2 regions of the Sinomonas sp. RB5 genome follow, and region 2 is predicted to be linked to the other one. Evidence: riboswitches for the same ligand, from Rfam matches in the RefSeq annotation. Region 2 holds a riboswitch; the other holds the start of a gene.
The links. Region 2 has a riboswitch for cyclic di-AMP ahead of ACVWWH_RS18735 (C40 family peptidase). Riboswitches for the same ligand answer to the same signal wherever they lie in the genome.
Positions count from the first base shown of each region.

Region 1 (6,701 bases), on a different contig from region 2:
CGGACGACGGCGCCCGCTCGCTGTCCGCGGGGGCCGCGCAGCTCGCGTCCGGCCAGCAGGCGGCGCTGGACGGGGCCCGCACCCTCGATGCCGGAGCCGCGAAGCTCGACACCGGCGCGGCCCAGCTGAGCGACGGCGCCGCCCGGGCCGACGCAGGCTCGCACGACCTCGCCCGGGGGCTCGCGGCCGGAGCGGGGAAGGTCCCCAACCCGTCCCAGCAGCAGACCCAGCAGCTCGCGAACGTGATGGGCGATCCCGTGGCGGTCGACCATGCGGCGCAGACCAAGGCCGCCTCCTACGGCGCGGGCCTCGCCCCGTTCTTCCTCTCCCTGGCGATGTGGGTGGGCATCTTCATGCTGACCCAGGCCATGCGTCCGTTCACGCTGCGCGCCCTGGCCTCGAACGCCCCGGCGTGGAAGGTCGCGCTGGGCGGCTGGCTGCCGTTTGCCGTGGTCTCGGCCGCACAGGCCACGCTCCTGACCGGGGTCGTGGACTTCGCCCTCGGCCTGGACCCCGCGCACCCGCTGCTCATGTGGCTGTTCCTCCTGCTCGGGGGCATCGCCTTCAGCGCCCTGATCCAGGGCATCATTGCGCTGCTGGGCACGAGCGGGAAGTTCGTGGTGCTGATCCTGCTCATCCTGCAGCTCGTCTCCTCGGGCGGGACCTTCCCCTGGCAGGTGACGCCCACGGCGTTCCAGGTAGCGCACCAGATCCTTCCGATGGGCTATATGGTGACGGGCATGCGCCACCTCATCTACGGCGGGGACATGTCCGGAATCCTGCCGATCGTGCTGGGCCTGATCGGCTACACGCTGCTGGGCGGGGTGCTCAACCTCCTCGGCACCCGCAAGAACATGACGTGGCGGCTCAAGACGCTCCAGCCGGAGATCACGGTATGAGCCGGGCGACGCCCCGGACGCGCGGGACCCGGCAGCGCCTCTTCGACGCCGCGATCGAGCTGATCGGCCAGCGCGGGGCCGAGGCCGTGACGGTCGACGAGATCGCGGCGGCCGCGGGGGTCGCCAAGGGCACCGTCTACTACAACTTCGGCAGCAAGAACGAGCTCGTGGCCCAGCTCCTCGAGTACGGCATGGGGATCCTTCTGGAGGCCCTGCGGGGCCCCGCGGCGGAGGCCGGACCGGGCGCGGACGTGCTCGCCGAGGTCCGGGGCATGGTGGGCCGGGCGCTGGGGTTCATCGAGGGCTACCCGGCCTTCGTGCGGCTGTGGATGGGCGAGCAGTGGCGCGCCGGCGGCACGTGGCAGCCGGTGCTGGCGGGGATGCGTGCCGCGGTGCTGGCCGAGATCCGCGCGGCCCTGGAACGGGTGGCCGGGAAGGTCCCGCCGGTTCCGGGCCACGATCTCGGGACCGTGGCCACGGCCCTCTTCGGGGCTGCGTTCATGGTGGGCGTGGACCGGGTCTCCGCCGTCCCCGCGAAGCCGGCCGGGCCCGCCGTCGAGGCCGTGGTGGCGGTCGCCGCGGGCGCCTTCGGCCTCCGGGAGCCTGCCGACGACACGATGTCACACCAGTAACATCAGCCACACCGGGAGCGGCGCGGACTGCTGTCACACTTGAGGCATGGCCAGCCGTTTCCGCCCCCTGCGCACGAGCGCCCGGGCGACGCTCTGGGCCGCTGGCGCGGCCGTCCTCCTGTGCGTCATCGCGGCCCTCACACTGGACGGCAGCGCGGCCTCCCTCGCGCTCGCGGGCCTCGGCGCCTTCGTGGCCTGCGCGCTGTACGCCGTGCTGGGGATGTCGCGCTACCTCGTCGCCGGGCTGGCGGTGGTGAGCTCGTCGCTGGCCATCGGCTCGGCGCTGGCGTTCCTGCGGCTGCTCGGCCTCGCCTGGGACCAGGACCCGAACACGGTCACGACCGTCTCGAGCCGCGACGCCGACCCGTTCTTCTTCGGCGCCCTCGTCGCTGCCGGGGTCACGCTCGCGGTGCTGCTGGGAGGAGCCGTCTGGCCCGAGTCGCGCAGGCCTTCCGTGCGGCGACGCCCGGCCGCCGGTGCGGGCGCCCGGCGCCCGGGCCGCGCGCCGTCGTCCGCCACCAGGATGGTCCCCCAGGGGCCGGCGCGCCCCGCGCCCCGCGCCCGCGCCACCGCGGCGCGGGCCCCTCAGCGGCCTGCTGCGCCGCGCACGCCGTCGCCGACGCGGAGCCGGATCAGCCCTTCTTCTTCGAACGCGGCACGGCGAAGCTGACCAGCCGGGCGTCCTGGCCGTCGAGCTCGGCCCACGGGGTCTCGGTCTCGAAGACGGCCAGCCCCGTGGTCGGGAAGTGGCTCGCGGCGTCCATGTAGGCGTCCTGGTCCGAGTCGCGGGAGGCGAGCCGCAGCGCGAGGTCCTGGACGCCCGGCATGTGGGAGACGATCAGCAGGGCCCGGACGGTCTCCGGGACGTGGTTGACGACGGCGAGCATTCGCGCCGCGCTCGCCGCATACAGGCCGGACTCGAGCTTCGGAGTCGGCGCCCTGTCCCCGAGCCCCTCGCAGACCCACGTGGTGGTCTGGCGCGTACGCAGTGCCGTGGAGCAGAGGATGAAGTCGGGGATGATGTGGTGCTTCACGAGCCACTTCCCCGCCTCCGGGGCGTCCGCGTGCCCGCGCTCGGCGAGTGGCCGGTCCGCATCGGGGACCCCCTCGGGCCAGGCGGCCTTCGCGTGGCGGAGGACGATGAGGCGCTTGAGGTGGTGCTTGCTCACCCCACTAGCCTACGGCCGGGCCGCCGGGGCCGGCCGCAGGACCGGAGGGGAGCCGCGCTAGATCGAGTACTCAGGCGCGGCCCAGACGATGACCTCGGGGTGCTCGTAGAAGCGGTAGCCCTGGCCCCGCACGGTGCGCACGGTGTTCGCGAGCCGGCCGAGCTTGGAGCGCAGGCGGCGGATGTGGACGTCGATGGTGCGCTCGTTCGGCACTTCCTCCGCGTTCTTCCACAGGCTCTCGAGGAGTTCGTCCCGGCTCACGGTGCGGGTGCCGTTCTCGACGAGGTAGTTCAGGAGCTCGAACTCCTTGAAGGTGAGGTTGAGCGTCTCGCCGTCGAGGTGCACCTCGCGCCGGGCGAGGTCGATGAGCACGCCGGCCGGGCGCGGCTCGGACGCGGCCGGCCGCGGCTCGGGGCGCTGCTGCCGCACGGACACCGTCGGGTCGCCGAAGGTGGAGCGCACGACGTCGAGCGGAGACCCCGGCGCGCTGGCGGGGGCCACGGCAACCGCGGCATAGCTCTCGACGCCCTCCACGAGCGACTGGGCATAGGCGCGGATCTCCTGGGCGATCCGGGCGATCGAGGTTCCCGCCGCGGCGGCCTGCTGCTCGGAGAGTCCCACATAGAGCACGAAGCCGTGGGCGACGTTGTCCGCGGCGACCGCGCGGACCGGCTCGGCGCCCGGCTGGATGACCGGGGTCGGGGCCGTCATGGGCGAGACGTCCTGGACGCCAGCCAGCGGCGAGGTGCGGGCCGCCGCGGCCGCGGCGCCGTGCTGGTACGCCTCGGCGGGGCTGCCGAAGTGGGCATTGAAGGGCTGCCGGTGGCCCGGCTTCTGCGCCTTCTGGGCATTGCGGACAGAGATGTGGACGTAGCCGGATGCAACAGACATGGATGAACCTCGTGAGACTGCTAGCCGTGATGGCTTTCGAATGCGGAGCAGATGCGCCCGCCTGGCGGTGGATGCCCGACGCTGGGCGGCGAAAAGACTGGGGCTGAATGCTGGGGTGGTGCAGTTAGCTCGACATTCGACAGCAGCGTGCGGATCGACCGGAGGGTGTCCCGGCGAGGCGGCTGTCTGCGGCTGCAGGTGCTGCTGAGTCTTTGTTCACAGTGAGAGTGTGTCCCGTAACAATGGCTACAGGCAAGTAACAATGTCGTTTTCGTCTCACTATGCGAGACGAACCCCCCTTCGTGTGTCACGAATCACGATTCGGCGCGGGGGCGATGTGAACAGATATTTTCAGAGTTTCGAGAAGCGAACGCCTCCTTGTCGAACAATATTCGGTTGTCCAGACCTTTTGGTCGGTCCACATCTCTTGGCGGTCGATCTCACAGCGTGGACGTGACTCGACACCGGAGGGCGCCGCACCTTTGTGGGACTGGACATGGACTGACCTCATGGTCTACTTGCACGCGCACGCATGCCCAGGCCCGCCCAAATGAATCTGCTGTTACCCAAATGTGACAATCAGGGGCCGGTTCCCCTACAGTGGTCTGGTGCCCGCCCTACGGCTGGCATCCCTCAGGCCTTGTCCGCCGAGCTCTGCCGACGGCCTGGGGGGAGGTAGAAGGCAGAGACGGAGGACCCACTCAGCGGCCGCGCCCAGTTCTACGGGCATTCTTGACGGCCTCGGGGTGAAGCCCTTGCCACTGGCAGGGCCGGATGACTCTCATCCGAACCCGACAGCTAACTTCGCAGGCGCAAACGAGAGGCCCTTACGCTTGTGAGCAAGACCCCAGACCGCGCTTCCGCGCGCCCTCATGGCCGGCGCCGAGCCGTCACCACCAACCGTTCCGCCCTGGCCCGCGCTGCGAGGAAGGGAACTGACCGCTTCGGCAACCGGAGCGCCGTCGTCGCCCTGTCCCTCGGCCTCCTCGCCGTGGCCGGCGGTGGGGCGGCGGCCACCGCGAACTCCGCGGACCTCGCCCGCACCGCCTCGGTGACGGCCCCCTCGGCCTCCGCCGCGGCGCCGAGCCCGAGTTCCGACAACGCCCTCGCCCAGGCGAGCAGCGATGCGCGCACGGCGACGGACAAGGCTGCTGCTGACAAGGCGGCCGCCGACAAGGCTGCTGCGGCCAAGGCCGCCGCGGACAAGGCAGCTGCTGACAAGACGGCATCGGACAAGGCCGCCGCCGACAAGGCGGCTGCTGACAAGGCGGCCGCCGACAAGGCCGCCGCTGACCAGGCGGCCGCGGCCGCTGCGAAGGCCGCCGCAGCGGCGCAGCCGGTGAACGACCCGGCGGCCGCCCAGGCCTACGCCGCGAGCCGGCTCGCGGCGTTCGGCTGGGGCCAGGACCAGATGAGCGCCCTGATCACGCTGTGGAACAAGGAGTCGGACTGGTCCACCACGGCCACCAACGCGAGCTCCGGCGCCTACGGGATCGTGCAGGCCCTCCCCGGCAGCAAGATGGCTTCCGTGGGCGCGGACTGGCAGACCAACTACAAGACCCAGATCGACTGGGGCCTTGACTACATCAAGAAGAGCTACGGCTCCCCCGCGAACGCGCTCGCGTTCCACCTCGCCCACAACTGGTACTGAGGGCTGCCGTCCGGCACAGCGCCGGACGCTGCCGCAGCGCACGACGGCGCCGCCCGCCTCACGTTCGAGGCGAGCGGCGCCGTCGTGGTCTCCAGCGGGCGGTACCGCTAGTTCGAGGTGCCGGAGCCGGTTCCCGTACCGAGGATCATGACCGTCTTCGCCGCCAGGCCGTCCTTGAGTGCCACGACGTTCACGGTGTCGCCCTGGGCGAGGGTGGCCGTGGTCGAGGACCCGCTTCCGGACGCGCCCTGGCCGCGCGTCCCGCGGGCGGCGACCTGGGTCGAGGACGAGAGCGTGTAGGTCTGCTGGAAGCCGTCGCTGCTCTTGACCGTCACGGACTGCCCGGAGGCGGTGGTCACGGTGCCGGTCTGCTCGACCATCGTGACATTCGCGTTGTCCTGCACGACGACGAACTCGCCGTGCAGCATCTGGCCGAGCATGCCGATGCCCACCCCGCCAGCGCCGCCGATCCCGCGCGTGCCGCCCTGGAAGCCCTGGGCGTTCCGCCCGCCCTGGGTCCCCGTGCCGCCCTGCTGGCCGCTGCCGCCCTGCGAGCCCGTACCGCCCTGCGGCCCGAATCCGCCCTGGCCGGCGGCCCCGCCGAAGCCGTTCGCCGCGCTGCCGGCCGTGGACGGGCTGGAGGAGTTTGCGGCCCACACGGCCGCGCCCGCACCACCGGCGATCACGACCGCCGCCGCGGCGGCCGCGACGCCCTTCTGCGTCGACGTCAGGGCGCGCCACCGGGCGCCCGCGGAGTGCGGGTCCTTCCGCGGGGCGGCACCCCAGCCGGGAGCGGACTGGGCGTAGAGCTGCTCCGGCGGGGCGCCCCAGCCGCCAGCCGGCTGGCCCTGCTGGGCCGCACCCTGCTGCGGTGCGCCCTGCTGGGGTGTGCCCCACCCGGGGTACTGCTGCGTCTGCTGCGGCGCGCCCCAGCCCGGGTACTGCTGGGTGGGCTCCTGCGGTGCGCCCCAGCCGGGGGCGGGCTGAGCGCCGGGCTGCCGGGCGCCGTCGTGCCCGCCGTACTCGCCGTCGTGCCCGCCGTACTCGCCGTCGTGCTCGCCGTACGGCGGGGCGACCGTCTCCTGCGGGACGGTGGGCTCCGCGGGGTGGTACTCGTCGGATCGGGGTGCGTCGTTGTGGGCCATGGTGTCCTCCTGGAACGTGGGGCTGTCTGATCTCAGAGTTGGCCCGGATGCTGTGTCGGGGCTGTGCCGGCCTCCTGCGGCTACTGTGACCGGACTAGGCTTGCGTGCACAGGGCGTTCACAGCCCGCGCTCAGGCTCGGGCAATCCGTCACAGGGAGGCTGGAACCATGGCAAGCCCCTTCTCCACCAACAACCTGCCGGCGCTGACCCACCCCGACGGCACGCCCATCCGTGCGCTCGTAGTGGACGACGAGCCGAGCCTCTCCGAGCTGATGAGCATGGGCCTGCGTATGGCGGGCTGGAGTGTCCAGGTG
Region 1 is NZ_JBSSGJ010000014.1:61,362-68,062, reverse strand. It holds gene ACVWWH_RS15435 (YhgE/Pip domain-containing protein) at 1-899, shown strand, start outside; gene ACVWWH_RS15430 (TetR/AcrR family transcriptional regulator) at 896-1,531, shown strand; gene ACVWWH_RS15425 (hypothetical protein) at 1,578-2,201, shown strand; gene ACVWWH_RS15420 (SixA phosphatase family protein) at 2,164-2,700, opposite strand; gene ACVWWH_RS15415 (winged helix-turn-helix domain-containing protein) at 2,758-3,591, opposite strand; cyclic di-AMP (ydaO/yuaA leader) riboswitch at 4,227-4,419, shown strand; gene ACVWWH_RS15410 (aggregation-promoting factor C-terminal-like domain-containing protein) at 4,427-5,242, shown strand; gene ACVWWH_RS15405 (hypothetical protein) at 5,350-6,387, opposite strand; gene ACVWWH_RS15400 (response regulator transcription factor) at 6,555-6,701, shown strand, end outside.
Region 1: linked by a shared signal. The riboswitch ahead of ACVWWH_RS15410 (aggregation-promoting factor C-terminal-like domain-containing protein) and the one ahead of ACVWWH_RS18735 (C40 family peptidase) in region 2 are both predicted to bind cyclic di-AMP.

Region 2 (6,701 bases):
CAACGCCGCGCGGCGTCCCAGGTGTCGACGTCGGCCGAGGAACCCGGCGGCAGCCGCAGGGGCAGCAGGCCCAGCCTAGCAATGACGTGCTTCATCGGACGGTTGGCGAGGCCGCCGTCGCGGGCCAGCGCGTCGAGGGCGCGCACCAGCGGGTCCCGGCGGAGCAGCGAGAGGAGGGGCTGGGTGCGCCCGTCGGCGTCCTCGCCCAGAATCCCGTCGCAGTCGGGCTCGGCGGAGGCCGCCTCGAGCAGCGCGGCGACGGCGTCCGCGGGGCGCGGGAGGTCCGCTGCGACCACCGCGATCCAGCCCGGTGCCCCGCCGTGCCCGGGATGGAGCGCTTCGAGGCCCGCGGAGAGCGCCGCGACCGGCCCGGTGTACAGCGGTTCCTCCCGCGTGAACAGCACGCGGCCGGGTTCTCCGGCGCCGGAAGCGCCCGAGCCCGGCGGTCCGCCCGGCTCCCCGGGCGCCGGTCCCACGACGGCGACGGAGCGGGCCGCTGCGACGGCGGCGAGGGCGTGCTCGAGGAGGGTCGCACCGCGGTAGGCCAGCTGGGGCTTCGGGTAGCCGCCCAGTCGGGAAGCGCGGCCGCCCGCGAGGACGACCGCGTCGTAGGCGGGCACCGGCTGGATCCGGGCGGTCTTCCCGCCCGCCTGCGGCGGCGTCAGGCTGCCGACTCCGGGGCGAGGAACGGGCCCCACTGGGCCACCGGCTTCTCCAGCTCCTTGATCTGCCACACGACGCCGACGGGCTCGGACGGCGTGAAGCGCAGCTTCCAGCCCATCTCCGCGGGGGTGTGGTCGCCCTTGACGTTGTTGCACCGCAGGCAGCAGGCCACGAGGTTCTCCCAGGACTCGCCCCCGCCGCGGGAGCGGGGAAGCACGTGGTCCACCGTGTGGGCGGCCTTGCCGCAGTACGCGCACGCGTGGGCGTCCCGGCGGAGCACGCCTCGCCTGCTCACGGCGGTCACATGGGTCCGCCGTGGCCTGATGTACCGATGGAGCAGGATCACCGACGGGCGCCCGAGCACGTCGCGCGGTCCGACGACTGGCTCGCCGTCTTCCGCCACGACGCTCGCCTTTCCGGCGAGCACCAGGACGAGCGCGCGGCGGAAGGTGACCACCGCGAGCGGTTCGTATCCAGCATTGAGAACGAGTGTGCGCATGCGCGTTCCTCACGGCCGTACCCGGTCAGGGGCACAGGGCCGGCTGCCCTGTGCATAGCCGGGCTGACTCTCCAAGAGTACTGAACTGCCGCACCATTCAACGAACGGGGGCGCCGTCGGCACCGACGCGCCCGCCAAGCTTCACCTGCCGGACACTTCCCGAGGGCGGCCTCCAGGGACTCTCCGAGGACCCCGGGGAGCCCGTGGGGCTCAGACGCCGACGGCGCCCCTCCCGTCAGGGAAGGGGCGCCGTCGAGGACGATCTGGGGCCGTTCGCTGCCCCCAGAGGATCAGCTGATTCAGCCGCCGACGCGGATGAACACCGGGCCGGAGCCGACGTTGACGCTGAACAGCGCGGTGGTGCCGCCGTTCCAGCCGCCGTGGACCGCCATGCCGTTGCCGACGTAGACGGCGATGTGGGCCATGCCCATGCCGCCGTCGGCGTAGTAGGCGAGGTCGCCCGGCTGCGCCTCGGCGGCGCTCACGGTGCGGCCGAGGGAGAGGTAGCCGGCCGGCCAGCCGTGGTAGTGGATGCCCACGGCAGCCAGCGAGTTGGTCACGAGCATCGTGCAGTCCTGCGCCACGCCGAGCTGCGCGTACGCGGCGGCGGCGATCGCGGCACCCATGCCCGAGGAGGCGGCGGGCTTCGCAGCCGGGGTGCTGACCGTGGTGGAGGCGGCGGCCTGGACCTGGGCCGGGGCGACCTGCGTCTCGGAGCTTGCCTGGGCGACGGGGGCGGCCGGCGCGGGGGCGGGGGCCTGGACGACCGGGGCAGCGACGGACTGGACGGCCGGACGCTCGAAGCTCACGTTCGCGTTGGCCTCGGCGGAGATGGGGGCCTGGACGGCGTTCGCGACGTCCAGTGCGGCCGGGGCGGAGGCCTCGCGCTGCGAGGGCGCCTCGGCGTTGGCAGCGACGCCGCCGGTGAGGACGAGACCGCCGGCCGCGGCGATGACCGCGGCCTGGCGGCCGACGCCGCCTGCGTTCTCGGTGACGGCCTTCGCAATGACGGCCAGCGAGGAGGTGTTGTCCGCGCGGTGACGGGCAATGCCTGCACGAGTGGTCATATCAGGGGGTTCTCTCTCTGTTTTCGTGTCCTTCAGGGCAGCAGGGGGTCAGCCCTGAAGGAGGGGCGCCATGGTCACGGTCCATCGCGCCGCCCAGATGCGGATTGGTCTCAGTTGAGGGTGTAGAAGACGGACGAGCCGGTAGCGTTCACCGCATGGAGCAGCGTGCCCTGGGAAGGGTTGAGAGCGCTGATCATCATCCCGTTGCCCACGTAGATGCCCACGTGTGCGCCGCCGTTCTGGACCACCAGGTCACCAGGGGCGGGCGTCGCCGTCTGGTGCATGATGGACCAGGCCTGGACGCGGGGGATGCTGATGCCAGCCTGAGCGTAGACCCACTGAGTGAAGCCCGAGCAGTCCCAGCCGGCGGGGGTCGTGCCGCCCCACACGTAGGGGTGGCCGATGCCGGTGTAGGCGATGCCTGCCAGAGTCGAGCCGAGAGCGCTGGCCGCGGCCGCGAGGCGCGGCGCAGACGACTGGACGCTGAGGCTGCCCTCGGGGGCCAGGGAAGCGGCCGGAGCAGTGGACTGTGCTGCCTGCCCGGCTGCCGTCTCGACGATCGGCGCCGCCACCGAAGTCACGGCGGGGCGCTCGAAGGAGACCTGGGCTTCATTGGACGCGACGACGCTCGGCGCGGAGGCGCTGGCCACGTCGGAGAGTGCGGAGGCCTCGCGGGAGGTCTCTGCTGCCTGAGCGGGGAGTCCGGCGCTGATGATCAGCCCCGAAGCCGCCGCAATGACCGCCGCCTGGCGGCCGATGGTGCCGGCGTTGCCGGAAACCGCGTGCGCAACAGCCTCAAGTGGGCTCGTGCGAACCGGCAGGGCGCGATGGCGCGCAGTCAACGTGCGAGTCGACACAGTTGTAGCCTCTCCCAATGCCTACGAGGTGAGCTGTCGGGTTCGGATGGAAAGTATCCGGCCGCCTGGCGGAGCCAGGCTGCTTAACCCCAAGGCCTCCCAGACAACAGAAGGCCGAAAGTGGTTCCCCCGCCTCTGCCAGACGGAATGTGCGAACGGCTCCGGGAAGTGGCAGAGCTCGGCGTTCTTCCCGGATGTTCCAACTTGGTAGGAGCTGGAACAGGAACGACCTTACCTGAGGGCGCCCGAAATGTCACATTCGGATCACAGCCAGAAAACAGGTCATCACGAAACGGACACGGCGGTTTCCCGGGAGCCCCTCGGATCCCTTGCGGGGCGGGGAAGAGGACGACGGCGAGTGCCCGCCGGCGTCTCCTCAGAGCCAGCCGTTGGGGTCAACGACCTCGCCGTTGACCATGACCTCGAAGTGGAGGTGGCACCCGGTGGATGCGCCGGTGGTGCCGCTGAGTGCGATGGCCGCCCCGCGCTCCACCTTCTGCCCGACGGAGACCGAGAAGGAGGAGAGGTGGTTGTAGGTGGTCTCGAGGCCGTTGCCGTGGTCGATCACCACGCGGTTTCCGCCGCCGTAGGGGTGCCAGCCGACGAAGGTCACGGTGCCGCCCGCCGCCGCCTTCACGGCGGTGCCGCACTGCGCTGCGAAGTCCTGGCCGCGGTGGAACTCGTCCGGGGCGCCGGTGACGGGACTCACGCGGTAGCCGAACGGCGAGGTCCGCTCCATCGTGGCGAGCGGGGCGCGAGGGCGTGCTGCGCCTGGGCCGGCGTGATGCCGCCCGCGGACTCGGCGCCGAGCATCTGCTTGAGGCGCCCGTCCGGGTCCGCGGCGCTGCCCACGGAGGCTCGGGCAAAGGGGACCACGGCATCCGCCGCGGCGGTGACCTGCGGCTGGTCCGAGGAGGCGGCCGTCGCGGCGGCGCCCTGGGTGGCAGTCGGGACGGTCACGGTGAGCACGAGGCCGGTGGCCGCGAGCGCGACGCCCGCCTTCTGCCCCACCCCGGCGACGCTGGCGATCTCGGCCAGCTGGCGCATCGGGCCACGGCGTTCTGCAGCCCGGCGGCCTCGGCGGGCGGCGCCGGGAACGGGGACGGCTGCACGCGGGCGCGGAGGCACGTCCGCGCGCCGTCGGCCGCGCACGGCTGACTGGGTCAAGCGATTCCCTCTCTGTCATCGCCTGCGTGGTTAGCTGTCGGGTTCGAGCCAGAGAGTCCGGACTCGGCCCAGCCGCGCGGGGCCCCTGCGCGGCCGCGCCGGGGCAGGACTCCGAGCGTGCTGCGGCTTCACCCCAAGGCGGCACGCGGCCGCCGTCGGTGGGTCCCCCGCCTCTGCCGTCGGGTGCTGTGGTCCCTTCCCGCTGGCAGAGCTCGGCGTGCGGGCGGAACGGCGCCGATGTCTCGCCGCCGCCTCCAGCATAGGCCCATGACGGAGCACCGTAACATTGCCGTGACCTTTAGTGAGATATCGCTCACAAACTACGGGACGGTAGCAATTAGTCCACCGGGTAGAGATTCTGTCGGATTGTGTGAAGACCTGTGCGATCTAGGCCACACGGGACTGCGCGGAACGCCTCAGCCGACGGAGACGAAGACGTGCGAGGCGACTTCTGCAGGCAGCTCGAGGGCGCCGTCCACGCTCGCGACCCGCACGGAGATGTAGTCGCCGACCCGCTCGAGTGACACCTTCGCCCCCGGGCGGATGCCGCCCTCCTCGAGCTGGGTGAGGAGCTCGGGGTCAACCTGGATCGGCTCGGCCAGGCGGCACACGACGACGCGGGATCCGGCCGAGTACTCCCCCATGGCCTCGACGAGCGTGACCACTCCGTCCCCGAACCCGCCGGACGACTCGCCGCCGAGGGCCTCCAGACCGGGGATCGGGTTGCCGTAGGGCGACTCGCTCGGGCGCCCCAGCAGCTCGTAGAGGCGCCGCTCCACGCGCTCGCTCATGACGTGCTCCCACCGGCACGCCTCGTCGTGGACGTACGGCCAGTCGAGGCCGATCACGTCGGAGAGGAGCCGCTCGGCGAGGCGGTGCTTGCGCATGACCTCGACGGCGCGCTTGTGGCCCTGCTCAGTGAACTGCAGGTGCCGGTCCCCCGAGACGACGACCAGCCCATCGCGCTCCATGCGCGCCACGGTCTGCGACACCGTCGGGCCCGAGTGGCGGAGCCGCTCGGCGATGCGCGCACGCAGGGGAGTGATCCCCTCCTCCTCGAGCTCGAGGATGGTTCGCAGGTACATCTCGGTGGTATCGATGAGGTCGGACATGCGCGGGGCGGGCTCCTGGCGGCGGGACGGGCGGTGCGCTTCACCGCCCCACAGCGAGTCTAGCTTATTTTGATCTGCTCAGATTAGCTGCCGGATACCGGGCCGCGATGGATTCGCACGCCCCATCACGGGTGCGGCACACTTGATCCGGGGCGGGAGGGCTCGAGCCCCCGCCCCCAACCCGGATCCCCTAGGAGGCGCCCCCGTGAGCGATACCAGCCAGCTTCAGATCCCCGCCGAGCTCCTGCCGGCGGACGGCCGCTTCGGGGCGGGCCCGTCCAAGGTCCGCAAAGAGCAGGTCGACGCGATCGCCGCGGCGGGCTCGACGCTCCTCGGCACCTCGCACCGCCAGGCCCCCGTGAAGAACCTCGTGGGGAGCGTCCGCGAAGGCCTCAAGGAGTTCTTCGCCGCACCGGAGGGCTACGAAGTCATCCTCGGCGTCGGCGGCTCCACCGCGTTCTGGGACGTCGCCTCCTTCGGGCTCGTGCGCTCCAAGGCCCAGCACCTCTCCTTCGGCGAGTTCGGGTCCAAGTTCGCCAAGGCCACGGACAAGGCGCCGTTCCTCGAGGCTTCCTCGATCATCACCTCCGAGCCCGGGACGCGGCCGGCCCCGCGCGCCGAGGCGGGCGTGGACGTGTACGCGTGGCCCCAGAACGAGACCTCGACCGGTGTGGCTGCCCCCGTGCAGCGGGTCGAGGGCGCCGACCCGGGCTCGCTCGTGGTCATCGACGCGACCAGTGCCGCCGGCGGCCTCGCCGTCGACGTCTCCCAGAGCGACGTGTACTACTTCGCCCCGCAGAAGAACTTCGCGTCCGACGGCGGCCTCTGGCTCGCGCTGTTCTCCCCCGCCGCGCTCGAGCGCGCCGAGGAGATCAAGGCCTCCGGCCGCTGGATCCCGGACTTCCTGGACCTCAAGACCGCGATCGACAACTCGAAGCTCAACCAGACGTACAACACGCCGAGCCTCACGACCCTCGTGGGCCTCAACGCCCAGATCGAGTGGCTCAACGCCCAGGGCGGCCTTGAGTGGGCCGCCGCGCGGACGGCCGACTCGGCCGGACGGGTGTATGGCTGGGCCGAGGCCTCGGACTTCGCGACGCCGTTCGTCGCAGATCCGGCCGACCGCTCCAACGTCATCGCGACGATCGACTTCGACGACTCGGTGGACGCCGCCCAGGTGGCCAAGGTCCTGCGCGCCAACGGGATCGTGGACACGGAGCCGTACCGCAAGCTCGGCCGCAACCAGCTGCGCATCGCCACGTTCGTGGCGATCGAGCCGGACGACGTCACGAAGCTCACGCAGGCGATCGACTACGTCGTCGCCCAGCTCCGGGGC
Region 2 is NZ_JBSSGJ010000021.1:38,730-45,430, forward strand. It holds gene ACVWWH_RS18720 (nucleotidyltransferase family protein) at 1-698, opposite strand, end outside; gene ACVWWH_RS18725 (HNH endonuclease) at 662-1,162, opposite strand; gene ACVWWH_RS18730 (NlpC/P60 family protein) at 1,462-2,229, opposite strand; gene ACVWWH_RS18735 (C40 family peptidase) at 2,340-3,071, opposite strand; cyclic di-AMP (ydaO/yuaA leader) riboswitch at 3,091-3,257, opposite strand; partial or broken gene ACVWWH_RS18740 (M23 family metallopeptidase) at 3,463-4,253, opposite strand; gene ACVWWH_RS18745 (metal-dependent transcriptional regulator) at 4,670-5,365, opposite strand; gene serC (phosphoserine transaminase) at 5,571-6,701, shown strand, end outside.